Regions from separate parts of the Pseudoalteromonas sp. NZS11 genome, predicted to be linked through region 2. Evidence: predicted binding sites of a transcription regulator. Region 2 holds the regulator's gene; the other holds the start of a gene.

Region 1 (7,802 bases), on a different contig from region 2:
GTTTTGTATTTTCAATAATTGTATTAATTTTAGTTGTAAATTTACGTGCAGCAGCTTGCCCGTATACGTATTGCGGGTCGGTTAATAAATTAATAAGGTGAATGGGCGAGCCGTGCTTTTCTTCTAATTTGGGCTTTAGCTCTTTAGTCGTGATAATTGAAAATGGGGGATATACCGTTGTTGGATTTGAGTAGTTAAGTAGTTGGTTATTATGTTTTTTATAAATAACACACGGGAAGCATACGTTTTTTCCTTCACTTAAATATTTATTTATACGCTGCTGAGGGACAATTAAGCGGGTATGTTTTACATCTGTTATGGTTCTAATGAGTTGCTCGGTTAGGTTGTCGCAAATACCGCCTTGTGGTGCACTTTCGCTTTTAGCTATATGAAAAGGGGGCGTGTAACTTTGCAGCCAAACAATTTCTTCTAGAGGCTGTACTTTTTTCTCAACGGCATGCGCGTTAAATACAATTAATAGGCAAAATGCATAGTATCCGTTTCTCAGCATTGATAAGTGTTCGTTGAATTAAGAAAACTTAATTAAAGTATAGTGTTGGTTGTAGTAGGGTCAAATATTTTAGTTAAAAGCAGCCTTGTTCAAGGCTGCTTTTAACTGGTACATGCTTAATAAGGCATAGGATAGTTTTTAAATATAGTGTTAATCTCACTAAGAATTTCGTCGCTTAACGTGATGTTAAATGCATCAATATCTTCTTTCAATTGGGCTATGCTTGTTGCACCAATAATTGAAGAGGTTACGCCATCTACTTGGTTACACCATGCGAGTGCTAGTTGTGCTGGAGTAATATTGTTTGCATGAGCCAGCTCAACATACTGCTTAGTGGCTTGCTCTGCATTTGGTGTATCTCTAAAAATACCGTTGCGCTGCATGAAGGTCCAACGAGAGCCTTCTGGGCGAGCACCGTTTAGGTATTTACCCGTTAATAAACCGGCTGCTAAGGGCGACCACGGTAAGTAGGCAATATCTTCGTGTACACATTGTTCTATTAAATACGGCCAGTCTTTAGCGTGCGCTAAGCTAAACTCATTTTGAATAGATACCATGCGCGGTAAGTTATGCTCTTTGGCCAAGCTTAAAAACTGGCTTATACCCCATGGCGTATCGTCTGATAAACCGCAGTGCTTAATTTTACCTGCTTTAACACATTCATTAAGGCCCTCTAGAATATCAAGCATACTAGCTTGCTGCTCTTGTGTATTTACGTCGGAAAATTTAAGAGTGCCGGGCCATTGTCTGCCAAAGTGCGGGGTAGAGCGGTTTGGCCAATGCAGCTGATATAAATCAATGTAGTCGGTTTTAAGGCGCTTAAGTGAATCGTCTACGGCTTCTATTACTGTTTGGCGCGTAATATTGCCACCATCACGTACCCACGATAATCCATTGCCTGCAATTTTTGTAGCAAGTACCACATCGCTGCGCTTTTGCTGATTACGCGATAGCCAATTGCCAATAATTTCCTCAGTTTTACCATAGGTCTCTGGAGAGGGCGGTACTGCATACATTTCGGCTGTATCAATAAAGTTTACGCCTTGCTCTAACGCGTAGGCTATTTGTTCATCAGCATCGCTTTGAGTATTTTGTTTACCCCAAGTCATACTGCCTAAACATACTCTTGAAACGTTAATACCACTGCTGCCAAGTGGGCTGTATTGCATGAGAATTCCTTATTGCTCGTCTTGAGAGTAGCTAACTAACGCCGATAAAAGAGGCTCTGCAATGAGGGCTTTTTGGCCTGTTTCAAAATCAAACATAACCACTTTTGAAGTGCCTGTTGTTGTTATAGCGTTTTGTGCGTGACTAAATACGGTGTAATTCATAACAAATCGGTCTGTTTTTATATCAGAAATAGTAACACCGACTGTAAGCGTATCTGGGAATGTAACTGGGCGTTTATAACGAATGTTATTTTCGCTTATTACCGGGCCCACGCCATTAGGGCTTATTGTATCGAACAGATTTATTTTATTTAAGAAGTCGATTCGGGCTATTTCAAAGTAACGTAAATACACTACATTATTTACGTGTTGTAGTGCATCCATATCAGCCCACGCTACGGTGATGTCGGTATGGATAGGGTGCTGATCTTTAAACGTTTGCATTATTTATTGGCCCTTAATTTTAAAGTATTTAGATTATCAATATGGAGTTGTGAGCTCAAGGTAATTAATAGCATGTTTTTTTATAAGATGATTGTACCTGTTTAATTTTAGGTCTACAGTTAAATTACACAGACAAACACAAAAACACACAAAGGTAAAAATATGCAGAATATAATTAATTGGTCCTTAGCTTGTTTGGTTTTTATAGCCTCTTTTACCTGTTACGCAATGGGTAACGAATCAGGCGCTATTATTTTAATGTTAGCGGGGTTTTTTTTCGAGGTTATGTTTTGGTTGCGCGGTTATAAAGAGCAAGAAGGTAATAAGCGCTTTTTTTAATCGCTAACTAGGGCCTGTTGACCTTTCAGGATTAAAATTTGTTCAATCTAGGGGCTATTTAATCGCGGCGCGAGGTTTGTGACCTAGTGGGCTCGATAACTGCTCCTGCGTTATTCTACTGACTTACATCCATGTAAGAATAAGTAAAAACCGAGCAACAAAGAGTAAATTGCCCCTAGGCAGAACCCTTCGGGCAGCGTATGTTTGGCATTTGTGCTACGTTATCGCCTATTTATGGGGAATAACCACACTACATAGGCTCTGCCTTGCCTAAATACCAAACAGTCTGCTGCAAATTTAACCTCGAAAGATAAACAGGCCCTAGGCTTGCTTATCACATTTGATTCTATAATAATGACTGTATAAATAACCAGTTATTGTTGTGGTGATGAAGAAGTTTATTCACATAGACATGGATTGCTTTTATGCAGCAGTAGAAATGCGAGATAATCCAAAACTTGCATGTGTACCGCTTGCTATTGGAGGCAATAGCCGACGAGGCGTGCTCTCAACCGCTAACTACATAGCTAGAGAATATGGCGTACGATCGGCTATGTCGAACTATCATGCTAAACAATTATGCCCCGATTTAGTTATTGTCCCTGGGCGCATGGCTGTATACAAAGAAGCTTCAAATCAAATACGTGAAGTATTTAGCCGCTACACAGACTTAGTTGAGCCTCTTTCTTTAGACGAAGCCTACCTAGATGTAACAGACAGCACTGCTTGTAAAGGCAGTGCCACACTTATTGCACAGCAAATAAGAGCCGATATTTACAATGCCACAGGGCTCACTGCATCAGCAGGTATTGCACCGATTAAATTTATTGCCAAAATAGCCAGCGACGAAAAAAAACCGAATGGTCAATTTGTCGTTTTGCCTCATGAGGTCGATGACTTTTTAGCGCAATTACCGCTGGGGAAAATTCCGGGGGTGGGTAAAGTAACGCTCGAAAAGCTAAATTTAAAAGGCTTATATACCGGCAAGGATGTACGTGAAAAAGGCGTTAACTGGATGCAGCAACATGTGGGTAATTTTGGTGTGTCGCTTTATCAAAAATGTGCAGGTGAATATGTTGGTAAAGTATCAACAGATCGCATCAGAAAGTCGCTGAGTGTTGAGCATACCTACGAATACAATAAAACAAGTTTGCAAGAGTGCTTAGATGAGCTGCCAAAATTGTTAGACGAATTAGTTTTAAGACTTAATAAACAGCAATTACAAAACCGTATTAATAAGCTGAGTGTTAAAGTGAAGTTTGCAAATTTTGTAGTAACCTCAGCCGATCAGGCATACCACGAGCTAAACACAGAAATATTTATTCAACTCCTTACTAAGGCTTATCAACGAGGGCTACAACAACCTGTAAGATTACTTGGCATAGGCGTTGGCATTAAAAGCGAGCCAGAACAAAACTTTCAACTTAGTATTCTCGATTAAGCTGTAAAGCCTGTAACCCCAAGTTGCCATTTATTGGCAACTTGTATAATTAGCTCATCGCACCTTGCTGGTCTTCAATATTTAAATCGACGATAATAGGGGCTTATGTTTTCTAACAGGACTTTATTTATGGCATACCCTCAAGCGGTTAGTGCAAGCCTTGAATGCACATCTCATGATGCGCTTATTATTATTAGTGATGACTTTTCTCTATTACCAAATAACTCATTACGTAATGCTATTTTAGACCAAGCAAAAGTTGATTCTCGTATTGGTAAACAAGTTACTTTATTAGTGATTGAAAACAAACGCGTTGTACTTGCGCCAACGGGTCCGTTAAATAGAGATTACGACGATGTACGCCGTTATTTTGATGCTGCTAAATTAGCGATTAACGAAGCAAAAGCGTCGGGTAGTGTTAATCCTGTATTATTTTTACCAAATTTAAATGGCGATAGCCGTTATCAGCATGCTTTAGAAGTTGCTTATTTAGGCGCTTGCCAAGCCTTATGGCAGCCATTAGAAGCGCGTGAATATCACGGTGAAAGTATTGAACCTATTACTCAAATTGGTTTAGTTGGCGCAAGCGAGCAAACAATTAAAGCTGTTAATGCGATTGCTGCAGGCCAATATGCCGCGCGTGACTTATGTGGCACTGAACCTGAGCGTATGGCTCCACCACGTTTTGCTGATTACTGCGTTGATTTATTTAAAGGCTCAAGCATTGCAGTTGACGTAATTGATGATATTGCAGCTATTGATAAAAACTATCCAATGCTAAGCACTGTTGCTCGTGCATCGTATGCAGTTGAGCGCCATCACCCACGTGTTGTTAAGCTTGAATATGTACCAGAGGGCGAAATTACTCGCACACTTATGTTTGTAGGTAAGGGTCTTGTATACGATACAGGCGGTGCAGATTTAAAAGTAGGTGGCCATATGGCAGGCATGAGCCGTGATAAAGGCGGCGCTGCTTCTGTTGCGGGCTTTATGAAAGCCGTTGCGGATTATCAGCCTAAAGACGTTAAAGTGGTATCGTACTTAGCCGTTGTTCGTAACTCTATTGGCTCGGATTGTTTTGTGCCAGATGAAATTATTACTAGCCGCGAAGGTATCCGTGTACGTATTGGTAATACCGATGCAGAAGGGCGCTTAGCAATGGGCGACCTGCTTAGCGAAATGAAAGATTTAGCTAAAGGCGAAATAAACCCAACGTTATTTACTGTAGCTACATTAACGGGTCACGCGGCACGTGCAATGGGTCCTTACGGTGCGTATGTTGAAAATGGTCCAGCTCGTAGCGCTGGTGTTTCACGTCAAATAGCTGACCTTGGAGATTTGTGGGCCGATGGCGCAGAAGTATCGCGTTCTCGCCGTGAAGATTACGACTTTATTAAACCACGCACGCTAGCTGACGATGTACTCTCGAGTAATAACGCAGCATCTGCTGTTACTGCGCGTGGGCATCAGTTCCCTATGGCGTTTATGGCTATTGTTGGTGGGCTTGATAAGCACGGTAACGACTCTGCACAACCTTTGCCTTATGTGCATATGGACATTGCTGGAAGCGGTGTTGAAGGCGGTGATTGGCAGCATGGCAAGCCAACGGCTGCATCAGTAACGAGCTTGTTTGCACGTTACTGTTTGTAAGCTAAAAACCTACATGCAATAAAAAAGCCCTGTTAATTCAGGGCTTTTGCATTTTATGATAACGGTATGGGCTATTAATCTAATTTAAAACGATTAACTACGCTCGAAAGCTCTAGGCTACTTTGTTTAAGATTATCACTGGCATCGGTAAGCTGTTTAGTATTATTTAATGATTGCTCAGTTGATTGAGATAGCTCATTAATACGCAAATTAACCTCGTCGGCAGCTTGAGTTTGTTGCTCTGTGGCGCGTGCTATCTGGCTGTTCATTTCGGTAATAATTGAAACAAGTCGTTCTATTTCATTAAGTGAAGTATTGGCCGATGACGCCTGATCTACGGTAGAAACTGAAAGTGCTTGGCTTGATTTAACAGCTTCTACTGCTGCTTTTGCACCTTCTTGAAGTTTAGTGATCATGGTTTGAATTTCGTCGGTACTTTGCCCTGTACGACTGGCTAGTGTTCTTACTTCATCTGCAACAACAGCAAATCCTCGGCCATGCTCTCCTGCGCGAGCAGCCTCAATGGCAGCGTTTAATGCCAGTAAGTTTGTTTGCTCCGATATGCTTCTTATTACATCAAGTACAGAGCCTATATTATGGCTCTCGTTGGCTAAATCTTCTGTTACACGGCTGACTGTTTCTATGTTGCTTGAGAGTGTTTCTATTGCTGTAATTGTTTGCGCAACCACATTTTTACCCGTTGATGCGTTTTGTGCTGCATCCTTAGCTGCTTGCTCTGCGGCTTCGGCGTTACGGCTTACATCATGTATTTGGTGAGTCATTTGCTCCATGGCAGCTGCAACTTGGGTTGAGCTGTCGTTTTGAAGCTCAATAAACGAGTGGCTTGTTCTACTTGAATCATCAACTGTATGCGCATGCTCGCTTACATCGTTTGCACTTTGTGATACATGAACAAGAGACTCTCGCATTTTTAAAACAAATAAATTAAATGAGTGTGATAGTTCAGATATTTCATCGTTACCGGATTCATTTAATGTACGAGTTAAATCGCCTTCACCTTGTGAAATATCTTTCATCATATCGGCTGCTAAACGAGTTGGTATTAAAATGCTCTTGCCTATAAAGTAACTAAGTAAAATAACAGCAATAATCATAATTGTTGCACTGACGACTATTAGATTACGTTGCTCGCTAAATGCTTCGTCAATTGAATCAAGATAAACACCTGAGCCAATAATCCATTGCCATTGATTAAAACCTTTAACAAATGCGATTTTTTCAACCGGTTTTTCTTTACCTGGTTTTGGCCATTTATAAGGAATAAATCCCTCGCCAGAGCGTTTAACTATATTAACCATATCAACAAACAATGCTTTGCCGTCAGGGTCTTTATTATTGGTTAAATCTTTTCCTTCAAGCGCAGGTTTTATAGGATGCATAACCATTTTTGGCTGGTAATTGTTAATCCAAAAGTAATTGGTTTTGTCGTAGCGCAGAGCTCTTATTGCATTAAGTGCTTGCGATTGAGCTTGTTGTTGAGTGAGAGTATTATTTTGCTCAAGATCATAAAAGTGCTCGATTATACTGTACGCAGTTTCTACTACATTTTGTGTTTTAAGGTACTGCTCGTTTTTTAGCGAACTATATTGATGAGTCAGGCTCGATATACTAAGTATTATTAGTCCAAATACAACTATGGCTATTAACAATGAAAAACGCTGGGATATACTAAAACTACGTAGACTAGGCATACATTTATCCTCAAAAAGTGTGCGCTTTAGCGCATAGAATAAGCGTAGCTAAAAAAAGAGTTTAATCTAGGCTTAACGCCCATTAATGCAAAAAAAAAGCTGATTTATCAATCAGCCTTTAGTCTGTTATTACTTTACTTGCTTATTTAACATCAAAATGGCGATTAAAGAAGTTTGTAATTGTTTGATGTAAGTGTGTTTGCACTTGTTTACCACGTAGGCTGTGCTTAGAGCCTGGGTAGGTCATCATTTCAAACTGTTTTTCGTTATCTTGCAGTTGTTTAAACAATTTAGTTGAATGAGTAAACAGCACGTTGTCGTCAGCCATTCCATGGTAAATCATTAATGGGCCTTTTAAGCCATCAGCATATGGAAATACTGCGCTGTCTTCATACCCTTTAGCATTCGTATCAGGGTGACCTAAATAACGCTCTGTGTAATGCGTATCGTATAGAGCCCAATCGGTTACAGGAGCACCCGATACGCCGGCTTGAAAGTAATCGCCTGCTTTAAACATAGTCATAAGTGCCATGTAG
Region 2 (7,802 bases):
CCCTTTTAACTCAACCAATACACCAGTTTTGTTCCAGCTATCAGGCAGGTTAAGTAATTGAGACCAGCTCATCACACCCCGATTCTGTTGCTTAGCAATAGCGGTTAGTTGTTGCTGCTTTTGCTCACCTCGCTCCAACTGCCAAAATCCTAATCGCACACACACAAGTACAACAACCACAACCATACAAAGTGTGATTAGTGAACTAAGCTTTTGTTTGTGCCATAAAACTAACTGCATAAAGGGTCAACTCAGTGATTATTAAAATTATTATCGTACTGTTGTTAATATTTATACTTTTTAACTTATTTAGAGCATTGTTTATTATGGTGTCAGGGAAAACAGGGGGACGACCTATGTCTCACTTTTTAGGTCGTCGCGTATTGTTTTCGGTCGTTGTTTTAGTTGTTGTTATTGCAGCGCTTAAACTTGGTTTTATTAAAGCAAATAATTCGCCAATAAACGCTACAGCACATATACAAATACAAACAAACACAGCCACACCACATCAACAAAGTGCCAATACCAAGCAGCTGCTTGAAAAGCAAAATGCTTATCTTTAGTAAAGTGCCCTTTTAATATCCGTAAAAATATTACAAATAAAAGTACCGTTCCTAGCGTTACATGCATGCCATGAAAACCAGTCAATAAAAAAAACGTATTACCGTAAATACCCGCATCTAGCGTTAGGTTAAGGTCATTATATGCATGCATGTACTCCTCAACTTGCAGCCCTAAAAAGCAAACGCCCAATAAAATAGTAGCGCCTAAAAAAACTTTAAGTGGAGTGCGTTTATTGTTTTCCATCGCTACGTGGGCAAAATGTAAAGTAACTGAGGAAGTAAGCAGTATTAAGGTATTTATAAGCGGTAAGCCTTGCCAGCCCATAGCTTGAGTAGTTTCGCCAGCAGGTGTTGAAACTAGCGGCCAAACAGCTTCGAAAGTTGGCCATAAAACCTCGTTAGTCATTGCATTATTGCCTGCGCCTCCAAGCCAAGGTACCGACAATACGCGTGCATAAAAAAGCGCACCAAAAAAGGCCATAAAAAACATAACTTCAGAAAAAATAAACCAGCTCATACCTTGTCTAAAAGAGCGATCCATTTGTGCTGAGTACAAACCTTGGTCCGATTCATTAATTACATTTTTAAACCAGCTAAACAACATATACACAAGTACAGCAATACCGGCATAAAGCAGATAAACCCCGCTACCACCTTCTTTACCTACACTCATAACAGTCAAGCCTGCCCCTACTGCAATAAAAAACAATGCAACAGCACCTACAATAGGCCATGGGCTTTGCTCAGGTACGTAATAATGCTCATATTCTTGATTCATTTTATTTACTCCTAGTTTCACACTAGTTTAAAAAGCTAGTTGTTACTTGCCACCAGCTGTTCACTAATATCAAATACGGTATAAGATAAAGTTAATTCTTCAATATCGCTCGGCAGTGCGGTATCAACATAAAAAAGTAATTTAAATTCAAGTTCTTCCCCTGCTTTTAGAGGTTGCTGATCAAAGCAAAAACAGGCTATTTTGTGTAAATACTTTGCCGCTTTACCTGGTGAGACTGATGGTACAGCCTGCATTACTTTATCTAGGTTGCTGTTATTTTTAGCACTAAACATTACTTCACGCATTGCACCGGGTTTTACCACTACACTGTATTCTTTTGATTTAACTTCAAACGGTGCACCACTTTGTGCGTGAGTAGTAAAGCTAACGCCGACTTCTCGGTTTTGTACTATTTGTGTACTTTGCTCTGCCTGCTCAAGCGAAGGTTTTCCATTAAGCCCTGTTACATCACAAAACACGTCATACAAAGGTACTAAAGCAAAGGCAAAGGCAAACATGCCTATGCAAATAAGTACCAAACGTTTGAGTAGCGGTGCGTGTGTCATTACTTAATTACCGGCGGCGTAGAAAAAGTATGATATGGCGCTGGAGAGTCAACTTCCCACTCAAGCCCTTCTGCCCCTTCCCATACTTTTGCAGGCACTTTATCACCGCCACGCGCGCATTTAATTACCACAGCTACAAACAACAATTGCGATAAACCAAAGGCAAATCCACCAATACTTATGATTGCGTTAAAGTCGGCAAATTGAAGTGCATAATCGGGAATTCGACGCGGCATACCGGCAAGCCCTACAAAATGCATAGGAAAAAACAATACGTTCACACTCACCAGCGATAGCCAAAAATGCCATTTAGCTAGCGTGATATTAAACATATTGCCCGTCCACTTGGGCAGCCAGTAATAGGCCCCCGCCATTATCGAAAATACAGCCCCTGTTACTAATACATAATGAAAATGCGCCACTACAAAATAAGTATCGTGGTACTGAAAGTCAGCAGGTGTAATTGCCAGCATCAACCCCGAAAAGCCACCTAAGGTAAACAGCACAATAAACGCAATACTAAAAAGCATTGGCACTTCAAAAGTTATTGAGCCTTTCCACATTGTGGCAACCCAATTAAATACTTTTACTCCTGTAGGTACCGATATAAGCATGGTCGCGTACATAAAAAACAACTCGCCAGCGACCGGCATCCCAGTGGTAAACATATGATGAGCCCATACAATAAAGCTCAATAGTGCTATGGAGGATGTGGCGTATACCATTGAGGCATAGCCAAAAAGTTTTTTACGAGAAAAGGTAGGTACTATTGTAGATATAATGCCAAAGGCAGGAAGAATCATTATGTATACTTCGGGATGACCAAAAAACCAAAAAATGTGTTGGAACATCACCGGGTCGCCACCGCCTGCGGCATCAAAAAAGCTGGTCGCAAAATACTTATCGGTAAGTACCATAGTGACAGCCCCTGCAAGCACTGGCATTACCGCTATTAATAAAAAGGCAGTAATTAACCACGTCCATACAAATAAGGGCAACTTCATCCATGTCATGCCGGGAGCACGTAAGTTCACTATAGTTACAATCACATTGATTGCGCCCATTATTGAGCTAATCCCCATAATATGTACGGCAAATACAAACAATGCAGTATTGTCATTACTGTATGTTGTAGACAGTGGTGCATAAAAAGTCCAACCAAATGCAGGACCCCCACCAGGCATAAATAACGATGCCAATAGGATTAAAAACGCAAACGGTAAAATCCAAAAGCTCCAGTTATTCATTCTTGGCAATGCCATATCTGGCGCGCCAATCATGAGTGGTATCATCCAGTTAGCAAGGCCTGTAAAGGCCGGCATAACCGCACCAAACACCATAATTAAACCATGCACTGTGGTCATTTGATTAAAAAAGTGAGGATCGACCAACTGTAAACCTGGTTGAAATAATTCAGCTCTGATCACCATGGCCATTCCACCACCAATTAAGAACATGGTCAGCGAAAAAATTAAATATAAACTACCTATATCTTTATGATTAGTTGTGTAAAGCCAGCGTTTAAAACCTTTAGCTGGGTGATGAGCATGATGAGCTTCATTGGCGTTAGGTTGTTCTACTATGCTACTCATTAGTTCGCCTCCACTTTGGCATCAAGTGCTGCCTGTATTTGACTCGGTTGAATAACATCACCCGTATCATTACCCCACGCATTACGTTTATAAGTAATAACCGCTGCTAATTGCTTTATAGATAACTGTTTGGCAAATGCTTGCATTGCCGTACCGGGTCGCCCATGGATAACTACATCAATGTGATCTTTTATATCGCCAAGCACTATAGGGCTGCCTTTAAGTGCAGGAAATACACCCGGTAACCCCATGCCAGTAGGCTGATGACATGCAGCACAATTGGCCATATATACTTGTTCGCCTAAAGTCATTAATTCTTCTTTTGGGAGGGTTTTATCAAGTAATGCGGCATCTGCTAATGCTGCTTTTTGTTTAGCTTGCTTTGCATCTGCAAGCCACGTTTTAAAATCAGCCTCAGATTTAGCGACCACCACAACGGGCATAAAGCCATGATCTTTACCACACAACTCAGCACATTGGCCTCGGTAAGTACCTTCTTCGTTTATGTTCGTCCATGTTTCGTTTATAAAGCCGGGATTCGCATCTTTTTTAACTGCAAAATCAGGTACCCACCAAGAGTGAATAACATCGTCAGAAGTCATTAAAAATCGTACTTTTTGATTTATTGGCAGTACGAGAGGTTTATCAACCTCAAGTAAGTAGTTAGGATTTTTATCTGCAAGATTCGCTATTTCATCTTGCGGGGTAGATAAAATAGAGTAGAACTCTACATCTTCACCCATATATTCATAATGCCATTTCCATTGCGAGCCTGTAATTTTAATAGTGAGATCAGCTTTGCTGGCATCTTCCATTGCAATTAGGGTTTTAGTGGCTGGTACTGCCATAGCAATTAAAATAACAAACGGGATTGCAGTCCAAAGTATTTCTACTTTAGTGCTTTCGTGAAATTGGGCAGGTACAGCCCCTTTAGATTTACGGTGATGAATAAGTGCCCAAAACATAATTGCGAACACTATCACCCCAATCACACAACATATTATAAATATGGTCATGTGCAGCTGATATACATTATTGCTTATATCGGTTACGCCTTTGCGCATATTGTATTGGCTGTTAGCCAAAACTGGGTGCGAAAAAACACATAATATAAGCCACAAGGTAGAGGTCAGTTTACCCATGTGACGGCTCCTTTGATGCTATTGCGAATGCAAAGCGAAGAGGCATACGGCTTAAACGCCAATTCGTTATTTTTATTTTTTTAGTCAATCTCATTTAATATTGATTGGTTTTGCTGCGCCAACAACGGGTTTGTGTATATTGTGTGTTCTCAAAACTAAAAAGCTGTGAGTTATTATTAGCTCAGCACATTAATAATTAGCTAAAAAATGAACAACAAGCAAGTTTTAGTATAAAAAACAATCAGGTGATATTGAGTAATTAATAAAAAATCAGTAACCAACTAGGTAACAGTAAGTTCAAAAGATGAGCAAAACAAAGGGGTTTAACGTATTCGGAGGGGGAAAATATAAGTGCAAAAAAGTTTACAGCTTAAATTGTCAGTGAGCTATTTATGCCCTATTTTTAGTGCGAATTTAAAACAAAAAATGCGTACTAATTAGTACGCATTTATAAAACTGCTTGTTTAAAAGCTATTTTTAAAGTCACATCCAATCAGCGTTTCTTATAACGCCAACGGCTAAGCCTTCAATATTAAAAGACTCATTCTCAAGATCTACTTCAATAGATTCAAAATCGTCGTTTTCAGCATGAAGTAATACTTTACGACCCGCTTTCTCAAGACGTTTTACAGTTACGTCTTCATCTAGGCGGGCAACAATAACTTGCCCGTTTTCAGCGGTTTGAGTACGATGTACAGCAAGTAAATCACCATCCATAATACCAATATCTTTCATGCTCATACCGTTAACGCGTAGTAAAAAATCTGCAGCCGGTTTAAACATTAATGGATCGATTTTGCAGTGACTTTCAACGTGCTCTTGCGCCAAAATAGGTGAACCAGCAGCAACACGCCCTATAAGCGGTAAACCTAATTGTTCTGGCTCTTCTTCTTCAATTAACTGAATACCACGGCTTGCACCTGGTTTCATTTTAATTGCGCCTTTTTTAGCAAGTGCTTTTAAATGTTCTTCAGCAGCATTGGCACTTTTAAAACCTAATGTTTGCGCTATTTCAGCACGTGTAGGAGGCATACCAGTGTCTTTAATAAAAACTTTAATTAGTTCGAGTATTTGAGCTTGGCGGTTCGTTAATGGTCGCATACAACTGGTTTTCCATACAGTACATTTAACTGTGAGTATATACAGTTAAATAAAAATCGCAAATTTAAATTAAGCCTTAAAATAGCCAAAGTAATTTCACTTGTGTACATTTTAGGGATATAACTAAAGCTAGATTTATAAATGATTAAAAAAGCAAAGGAGTCATTATGAGTATTTGGTACCAGCCCATCACTTTAGAGCTGTGCAAGCAGTTAGAACAAGGCATTGATGGCCAAGGAACATTAATGAAAACCATGGGAATAGAAGTCACTGAAATTGGTGATGATTACTTAGTAGCCACTATGCCGGCAATTCCTGAGCATCATAATCCAATGGGAATGGTTCACGGCGGTGCTAACGTTGTACTTGCCGAAACAGTTGCCAGCTATGCAGCTAACTTTGTTGTCGATTTTACAAAATTTTACTGCGTGGGGCAGGAAATTAGCGCAAGTCATTTAAAAGCATCTCGCAACGGCACTTTAACAGCAACGGCAAGAGCGTTTCATATTGGCAAACGTAGTTCAGTGTGGGAAATAAAAATTACAAATAGCCGCAATGAGCTGTGCTGCGTATCAAAAATGACCGCAGCAGTCGTAGAGCGAAGATAGTTACTTTTCGATTGGGTAAATTGTAATTTCCATACCCGCACCAATCGCAGATATACGTAGTAATGTATCTGCATCTAAGGCTTGATTAAAGCACTTAGGTGAAGTGCCTGATTCAAAACCAATATCAAACGTTCTACGTGAACAGCTTAACCATTGTTTTAGCGCGTTACGCGAACACGATTCAATAAGCTCACATATATGGTTTATTGCTTTGTCAGGCGTGTTTACTACACCTGTTGCTTCAATACGCGCTAATTGACGGTATTCGTCTTTGTCATAATGTAAAATCGTCGCGACTTTTTTCAAGTCTGCCACTAGCAAACTAATATCTTGCTTTGATTCAAGCTCAAGATCTACATTTAAAAATTGAATTTCCGACATCGTTTCGTATTTATCCTCTAATAATTTCATTGCAAACTTTAACGCAGTTTTACCGTTATACCAAATCAACTATGCTCTATTAACCACTTTATATAGATATTTCGCAGCTTTTAAGTATTTTTTAGCGTTTAAAGCTAGCTGGATATCAAACACTCAGCTCAATTAAACAAATAAGTCATGTTAGCAATTTAAGTGTAATCTTTTTTATTTTTAAATGATTACAGTAAGCTATAGTTTAAACTGCGACAAAATGTCGCAGTAACTAATCCCATTAATGTAATAAACTAGCCTCTAAAAATAATAAGACTAAAACATGAATAAAAAAATATTTAAGTATGCTCGCAAGTTACATAAATGGCTCGGTTATTTGCTCGCATTACAAATTTTAGCTTGGCTATTAGGTGGTTTAGTCATGAGCGCTATCCCTCTTGATAAAGTTCATGGGGAGCATCTTGCAACACGTACTCTTAATAACCCATTTACGCAGGCTGATTATGTTGCCTCCCTTGACGATATTGCATCTCAGGTGGTTAATCCAACACAAATAATTTTTGAGAACTTTTTAACCACACCTATAATTACAGTAATAAATAAAGATGAACAGCAAAGCTTTAACGGTATAACAGGCCGGCCTTTTGAGCCGCCAACTAAAATACAAATTACCGCAAATGCTAAAGCACACTTACTTATTGATGCTCAAGTGACAAGCGCTGTACTGCTAAAGCAAGGTATGCGAGAAGTTGGATATAAAACCAATGTTTGGCAGGTACAATTTGACGACACATTTAACACAACACTGTACTTGTCAGAAAATAACGGCAGAGTTGTCACCGTTCGCAGCACACTATGGCGAATTTTCGACTTTTTTTGGATGTTACATATTATGGATTACGATGAGCGAGAGGATTTTAATAATCCGCTGCTTATTAGTTTTGCAGCAACCAGCGTACTTTTTTGCCTAAGTGGAATATTACTACTTATGCAAAACATACGACTAAAACGATTTATCCGAATTAAAAGTAAGAATAAATCAAAGTAGTCATATTGGTTTTTAAGAACTAGCGCACTCTC

What was found. The regulator LexA, encoded in region 2, represses DNA repair genes until DNA is damaged. The targets are predictions, from matches to a motif close to TACTGTATNNNNATACAGTA.
Region 1: the regulator LexA is predicted to act here: its motif matches at 2,820-2,839, upstream of dinB (DNA polymerase IV).

Annotation. Positions count from the first base shown of each region.
Region 1 covers NZ_JADYWP010000001.1:437,984-445,785, forward strand. Annotated here, with positions in the region: gene I6E82_RS01965 (ABC transporter substrate-binding protein) at 1-511, opposite strand, end outside; gene I6E82_RS01970 (aldo/keto reductase) at 628-1,680, opposite strand; gene I6E82_RS01975 (acyl-CoA thioesterase) at 1,690-2,124, opposite strand; gene dinB (DNA polymerase IV) at 2,852-3,904, shown strand; gene I6E82_RS01985 (M17 family metallopeptidase) at 4,034-5,554, shown strand; gene I6E82_RS01990 (methyl-accepting chemotaxis protein) at 5,629-7,266, opposite strand; gene I6E82_RS01995 (S9 family peptidase) at 7,409-7,802, opposite strand, start outside.
Region 2 covers NZ_JADYWP010000012.1:69,341-77,142, forward strand. Annotated here, with positions in the region: gene I6E82_RS18030 (SURF1 family protein) at 1-240, opposite strand, end outside; gene I6E82_RS19945 (DUF2909 family protein) at 255-563, shown strand; gene I6E82_RS18040 (cytochrome c oxidase subunit 3) at 466-1,341, opposite strand; gene I6E82_RS18045 (cytochrome c oxidase assembly protein) at 1,377-1,907, opposite strand; gene ctaD (cytochrome c oxidase subunit I) at 1,907-3,499, opposite strand; gene coxB (cytochrome c oxidase subunit II) at 3,499-4,641, opposite strand; gene lexA (transcriptional repressor LexA) at 5,125-5,742, opposite strand; gene I6E82_RS18065 (PaaI family thioesterase) at 5,910-6,350, shown strand; gene I6E82_RS18070 (hypothetical protein) at 6,351-6,731, opposite strand; gene I6E82_RS18075 (hypothetical protein) at 7,045-7,770, shown strand.